2 regions of the Thioalkalivibrio sp. ALE12 genome follow, and region 1 is predicted to be linked to the other one. Evidence: predicted binding sites of a transcription regulator. Region 1 holds the regulator's gene; the other holds the start of a gene.
The links. Region 1 encodes LexA, which represses DNA repair genes until DNA is damaged. Its sites were predicted from a motif close to TACTGTNNATATNNACAGTA; they were not measured.
Positions count from the first base shown of each region.

Region 2: a site for LexA is predicted at 1,900-1,919, ahead of F614_RS0100325 (error-prone DNA polymerase). Genes of this name have one in related genera too.

Region 1 is NZ_KB905907.1:80,913-84,321, reverse strand. It holds gene F614_RS0106410 (DNA polymerase Y family protein) at 1-337, opposite strand, end outside; gene imuA (translesion DNA synthesis-associated protein ImuA) at 495-1,127, opposite strand; gene lexA (transcriptional repressor LexA) at 1,131-1,748, opposite strand; gene F614_RS0106395 (Lrp/AsnC family transcriptional regulator) at 2,108-2,599, opposite strand; gene F614_RS0106390 (2-isopropylmalate synthase) at 2,780-3,409, shown strand, end outside.
Region 2 is NZ_KB905905.1:63,242-66,650, forward strand. It holds gene F614_RS0100325 (error-prone DNA polymerase) at 1-1,898, opposite strand, end outside; gene F614_RS0100330 (cyclin-dependent kinase inhibitor 3 family protein) at 2,028-2,570, shown strand; gene F614_RS0100335 (FAD-binding domain-containing protein) at 2,586-3,409, opposite strand, start outside.

The DNA.
Region 1 (3,409 bases):
GGCGGCGGCTGCGTCCGACCTCCATCAGGATACGGTGGGCCTCCGGTTCCGGGTGCACATGGTCGGAGAACCGCAGCAGTACGCCGGCCAGCATCTCCAGCTGGGTCCGCAGGGCGTCCGGGTCATGTTCGACCAGTTCCGGGGTATCCAGCACGGCCAGCGCATCCCCCAGCGCCATGCCGGGTCGCGCACCGGCGCGCCGCGCCGCGCGGTTGGCGGTGTGCACCCGGGGTGCCGCGCCGGACGTCACCACCAGCAGGGGGCGCTGCAATCGCTCCGGCTCCGGTCCCGCCCGGGCCAGGGACTCCAGCGCGAGGTGCGGCAGCTCGATGGCCATCCAGTGTTCCCGCCGCGCCCGGGTGGCACTGGCGGGGCGTGCCTCCGGTGGCCGGGGAGTGGGCGCGGGGGCGGGCGCCGCCGGCAGCAGGCTCAGTTGCTGCCGGGCAGGTTCGGGGGGTGTGGCTGCGCGCGCGGGGCGGGCGGGCTGGCCCATTTCAGGCCCCCGGTGCTTCGGGAATCCACAGAGGCTGGCCGGAGCGGGCCCAGTGGCCGGCCCCCTTCAGGCAGTGCAGTTCCAGGCCGGTGGCCGCGGCCTGCCAGCGCAGGCGCTGATGGGCCGGCGAGGGCTGGGCCGCGGCGTCCGGCGGCCGGTACAGGACGGCGCAGGCCCGGCTCTCGCTGGCGGCCAGGCGTAGCCGGCGCAGCAGGGCTGTCTCCACGGGACGGCGCAGCCAGGCGAGCAGCACGCCGAAGGCCGGGTCGCGCAGACACTGCTCGCCGGCCCAAAGGGTGTCGCGATCGTGCTCGGTGTGGATCAGCAGTACCCGCTCCGGCGGGATGCCCAGGGTCTGCCAGCCCGGCAGCCAGGGGGTAGCCGGTGGCGCGATCACCGCGATCCAGTAGTCGTCCTGGCCGCAGGCGGTCAGCATGGGGACCAGCAGCCGGGTCTCGCCGCAGCCGAACGGGGCGCCCAGCAGTTCGACCAGCTGGCCGCGTGGCCAGCCCCCGCCCAGGGCCCGGTCGAGTTCCGCGTGGCCGCTGGGCCAGACCGGGGCATCCGGGGCCGGGGTGGCGCTGCGTCCGCGCCAGAGGGCCGGATGGTCGAGCAGGGTATCCAGCGCGCCCATAACTCAGGCCTGGGGGTCGAGATCGCGCAGAACGCCCACGCCGACCCCCTCGATGGCCAGTTCCTGGCGCTCCAGGTCGATCTCGATGGGGGCGAAGTCGGGGTTCTCCGGGAGCAGGCGCACCCGCGGGCCGTCCTGCGCGAAGCGCTTTACGGTGACCTCGTCCTCGATGCGGGCAACCACGATCTGACCGGGCCGGGCCTCCGGGGTCTGGCGCACGGCCAGCAGGTCGCCGTCGAGGATGCCGGCGTCGCGCATGCTCTCGCCATGCACGCGCAGGAGGTAGTCGGGGTGGGCACGGAACAGGGCGTCGTCGACCCGGTAGTGGCGCTCGATGTGTTCGGTGGCAAGGATGGGCAGTCCGGCGGCGACGCGCCCGACCAGGGGCAGCTCGCGCGGTGTGCTGCGCACCGCGCCCGGCAGGCGGATGCCGCGGGAGGTGCCGCCCAGCAGTTCGATGGCGCCCTTTTTTGCCAGCGCCTTCAGGTGGCACTCGGCCGCGTAGGGTGAGCGAAAGCCGAAGGCCCGGGCGATCTCGCTGCGGGTCGGTGCCGTGCCCTGGTTGGCGACGGTCTCGGTGATGTAGTCGAGGATGGCCTGCTGGCGTTCAGTAAGCGACACAAGGCGCCCTCCGGTATCTGTCTATATATACAGTATCCGGAGGGCTCGCCGCAGGGCAAGGGCGGATTCACCACGAAGCCCACGAAGGCACGAAGAAGGTCAAGATCCAGGTCAAAAACGGTCTACAGGAAGAAGAGAAGGCTGGAAGATAGAGGGGCCATGACGGGCGCTACCAGGGCAATGCTGGGAAGCGGCCACTTTAGGGGCGTACGATTCAGTCAGCGCTCCCCATATGTCTGCTTGCCATCACGCTTCACCATCAAAGCCTTCTAACCTTCCAGCCTTCCTGTGAATCGCCCTTGAACTTCTTCGTGCCTTCGTGGGCTTCGTGGTGAATTTGCCCTGGGTTTTAAGACGTTTCAGGTGGGGGTGTAGTCGAGTGGCAGGGCGGTGCGGTCGACGACGCGGCGCAGGACGAAGCTGGAGTGCACGCTGTCCACGCCCTCGAGGCGGGTGATGCGCCGCAGCAGGAAGTCCTGGTAGGCGTCCATGTCGGGGACTACCACCTGCAGCATGTAGTCGGCGGATTGGCCGGTGATCAGGTAGCAGTGCTGGACCTCGGGGTAGCCGGCCACGGTCTCCTCGAAATGCGCGAAGCGTTCCGGGGTGTGGCGGTCCATGCCGATGTGGATCAGGGCGGTCAGTTCCAGGCCCAGGCGGCGCCGGTCCAGCAGCGCCACGCGGCGCAGCAGGATACCGGCCTGTTCGAGCGCGCGGACGCGGCGCAGGCACGGGGAGGGGCTGAGTCCGACGCGTTCGGCCAGCGCCTGGTTCGACAGGCTCGCGTCCTCCTGCAGGATCTCGAGGATGCGGCGGTCATAGCGGTCCAGTGAGTGCGGTTGCGGTTTCATAGGTGGATTATTGCGCATATTGAGCATTAATGCGCAATGATAGATCCCTCCTAAGGCCTTGATAGGGAAAAACGCAAGGTTATGCCCGGATGAATGCGTTAGGATAATGCACAAACAGAAATCCCCAGCGCGGCGGCCGATTGTACGGCCCGGGCCGCGCCCTTACAGGAGACGCGCACCATGGCCTTCGATCACACCAAATACGCCCCGTTCCCGCCGATCGACAAGGCGGATCGCCGCTGGCCGGCGAAGCGCACCACGGTTGCGCCGCGTTTCTGCGCGGTGGACCTGCGCGACGGCAACCAGGCGCTGGTGCACCCGATGAGCGTCGAGCAGAAGATGCGCTTCTTCGAGGTGCTGGTGGATATCGGCCTGACGGAGATCGAGATCGGGTTCCCCTCTGCCTCGCAGATCGACTACGACTTCACCCGCCGCCTGATCGACGAAGACCGCATCCCCGAGGGCGTGTATATCCAGGTGCTGACGCAGGCGCGCGAGGATCTGATCCAGAAGACCTTCGCGGCGCTGGAGGGCGCACCGCGCGCGGTGGTGCACGTGTACAACTCCACCAACCCGGCGCAGCGCGAGCAGGTCTTCCGCATGGACCGCGACGGTATCCGCGGCATCGCCGAGAACGGCGCGCGCTGGGTGCGCGACTATGCGGCGAAGTACCCGCAGACGGACTGGATCTTCCAGTACTCGCCGGAGAGCTTCTCCACCACCGAGCTGGACTACGCGGTCGAGGTCGTGGATGCGGTGAACGCGATCTGGCGCCCGGACCAGGGCCAGAAGGTCGTGATCAACCTGCCG
Region 2 (3,409 bases), on a different contig from region 1:
CGCTTCAGATACGGGTGCACCATCTCGCCCTGGATCGGACCGGGACGCACGATGGCGATCTCGATCACCAGGTCGTAGAAGTTCGCCGGTTTCAGGCGCGGCAGCATGCTCATCTGCGCGCGCGACTCGATCTGGAATACGCCCAGGGTGTCGGCCTTCTGCAGCATGCGGTAGACCGCCGGGTCCTCGGCGGGGATGTCGGCCAGGCCCCAGTCGCGTCCCCGGTGGCGCGCCATCAGCTCCAGCGCGCGGCGCACGCAGGAGAGCATGCCCAGCGCCAGCACGTCGATCTTCAACAGCCCCACCGCGTCGAGATCGTCCTTGTCCCACTGGATCACCGAGCGCTCCGGCATCGCCGCGTTCTCGATCGGCACCAGCTCGTCCAGCCGGCCCTCGGCGATCACGAAGCCGCCGGTGTGCTGCGACAGGTGGCGGGGGAAGCCCAGCAGCTCGGCGGTCAGCGCCTGCCACTGTCGGGCCAGGGCACCATCCGGGTCCAGCCCGACCTCGCGCAGGCGCTCGGCAGGGATGCCGTCGTCCCACCAGGCGAGGTTGGCGGTCAGCGCATCCAGCCGCGCGCGCGAGATGCCCAGGGCGCGGCCGACGTCGCGCAGGGCGCTGCGCCGGCGGTAGCGGATCACCGTGCAGGCCAGCGCCGCGCGCTCGCGGCCGTAGCGCTGGTAGATGTACTGAATCACCTCCTCGCGGCGCTCGTGCTCGAAGTCGACATCGATATCCGGCGGCTCGCCACGCTCGGCGGAGATGAAGCGCTCGAACAGCATGCTGGAGCGCGAGGGGTCCACCGCCGTGATCCCGAGCGCATAACAAACGGCGGAGTTCGCCGCCGAGCCGCGCCCCTGGCACAGGATCCCGCGGCCGCGAGCAAAGCGCACAATGTCGTAGACCGTCAGGAAGTAGGGCTCGTAGCCAAGCTGCGCGATGATCCCGAGCTCGCGCTCGATCTGTTCGGACACCTTCGGCGGGATGCCGTCGGGCCAGCGCCCGCGCGCCCCCTTCAGGGTCTCCTCGCGCAGGTAGGCGGCCGGGCTCGTGTCCCGGGGCAGGGGATCGGTCGGGTAGCGGTAGGTGACCGCGTCCAGCGAGAAGTCGCAGTCCTGTGCGATCCGCACACTGGCTGCGAGCCAGGCGGCGGGATACAGCGTGGCCAGGTCGTCGCGCGGGCGCAGGCAGCGCTCGCCGTTGGGGAAGCGCGCCGGGGCCGCCTCGGCAACCGTGGTGCGCAGGCGCAGCGCGGTCAGCACGTCCTGCAGGGCACGCCGGCCGCGAGCGTGCATGTGCACATCGCCGCAGGCGACGATCGGGAGCCCCATCGCCTCGGCGAGCTGCCGTGCGCGGGTCGCGAGTGGGGCGTCCTCCGGCGTGCGCAACTGGCTGACCGCCAGATAGGCCTGGTCCGGCACGGCCCACCCGGCCAGCCAGCGGGCCGTTTCGGCGAGCGTCGGCTCCGCGATCTCGGGCTCGATGCGCAGCAGGACGTGCCAGCCGGTACGGGCCTCGGCGGGCAGGGCGTCGAGGTCCGCTTGCGTCAGGTGGTAGTGCCCCTTGTCCGCCGCCCCGCGCGCCCGGGTGATCAGACGGCACAGCGCGGCATAGCCCGCCGCATTACGCACCAGCAGGGTCAGGGCGGGGCCGTGTGTCAGCCGGAAGGTCGCCCCCAGGATCAGGTGCAACCCGCAGTCCTTCGCCGCCGCGTGGGCGCGGACCACGCCGGCCAGCGAGGCGGTATCGGTCAGCGCCAGCGCGCGATAGCCCAGCGCCTGGGCCCGCTCGACCAGCTCCTCCGGGTGCGAGGCCCCGCGCAGGAACGAGAAGTTGCTGACGCTCGTCAACTCGGCATACGCCGGGCTTGCGGGCTGAGGGGGCGGGGTGTCTTCCATATACTGTATATAAAAACAGTACAGCGGCGCACGCAAGAAACCGGGCCCGCGCGGAGGGTCCCGGAATGCACCTCACCGCCTGCAGTGGCGCTACACTGAGGGGACATTCCCGACGCGCTGGAGCGCCTTGTGAACCCGCCACGCACCGATTCGCCCGTTCTCGATATCGGCAGTGTTCCGCTTCCCGAGGGCGGGGCCATTGGCATGACCCGCTGCCCCGGAAAACGCCCGAATGAACGGGTCTGCGGGCCGCGGGACGTTCAGGCCGATCTTGCGGCTCTGAGGGATTGGGGCGCGGGCGTGGTCGTGACCCTGAATCAGGACGATGAACTGACGAGCCTTGGCCTGCCTGATCTCGGGAAGACGGTGCAGGCGATGGGCATGCACTGGCTGCACCTGCCGATCGGCGACATGGCCACCCCGGACCGTCCCTGGGAAGGGGGCTGGCGGGACGTCGGTCCTCGGGTCCAGCAGTGGTTGCGATCCGGCGAACGCGTCGTTTTCCACTGTGGTGGCGGCCAGGGCCGCGCGGGGACCATCGCGGCCCTTACGCTCATTGAACGCGGATACATGCCGGACGAGGCCATTCAGACGGTGCGCAAGGCCCGCCCCGGTGCGATCGAGAGCCCCGACCAGGAGCGCTACCTGCTGAATCGACCGCTCCCCACTTGATCGGACTGCCTGGCGTTACAGGCCGTTCCGGGCGAGCAGTTCCGGGATCTGGCGCTTGAACCGGAAGAATCCGTGGGTGGCATGGGGCCAGGCGAGGTCGTCCCACATCCGGCGCAGCGGAATGACCTCGATTCCGTCTTCCGCCAGCTCGTGAGCAATGACATCCAGGGCGTCGGCCAGGGGCCCGACAGGCGCCTCCGGTGTGGCGATGGTGGTCACGCCGGCGGCGGCACACTGCGACCGGAGGGTCTCCGCATGGAGTTGCGGGAGAACGGTTGCGGGTTGCTGCAGGCTCTCGCCCGCGCGCCGCGCCGCATCCTCGGCTAGCGTGTCTACCCAGTGGCCAGTCGCGGCCCCAAATGGCCAGGGCATGTCAGGGTGGCCGCGCCGGGCGACGGCGATTGCCGCCACGTCGGTCTCCTTCGGCAATACTTCCTGACCGCTGAAGTCGTCGCCATGCAGCAGGAGGAGCACACGCCGGCCGCGCGGCAGGGTTCGCGGGCCCGGGAGGGCCCCAGCAGCAGGCGGACTCTCGTCGCGGATAGCGGGCGCTTCGGACGCCAGACCGTGCGGACCGAACCGATTGTCGGTAAACCGGGCAATATTGTCGGTCGTTGCGAGGTAGATCTTGCCCGGCGTCTGGATGCCCGCGACCCAGCGCCAGCCCAGGGTGTTGGAGGCAGGGTCGGCATCGAGCAGATGGCGCAGGAAGAAGTCCGCCCCCAACGTCCACGGCAGCCTCAGAGTGAAGATCCAGATCGACGCAAACCACATGCGCGCATGGTTGTGCAGATACCCGGTTGCGACCAGTTCGCGGGCCCATTGGTCGAATCCGTCGA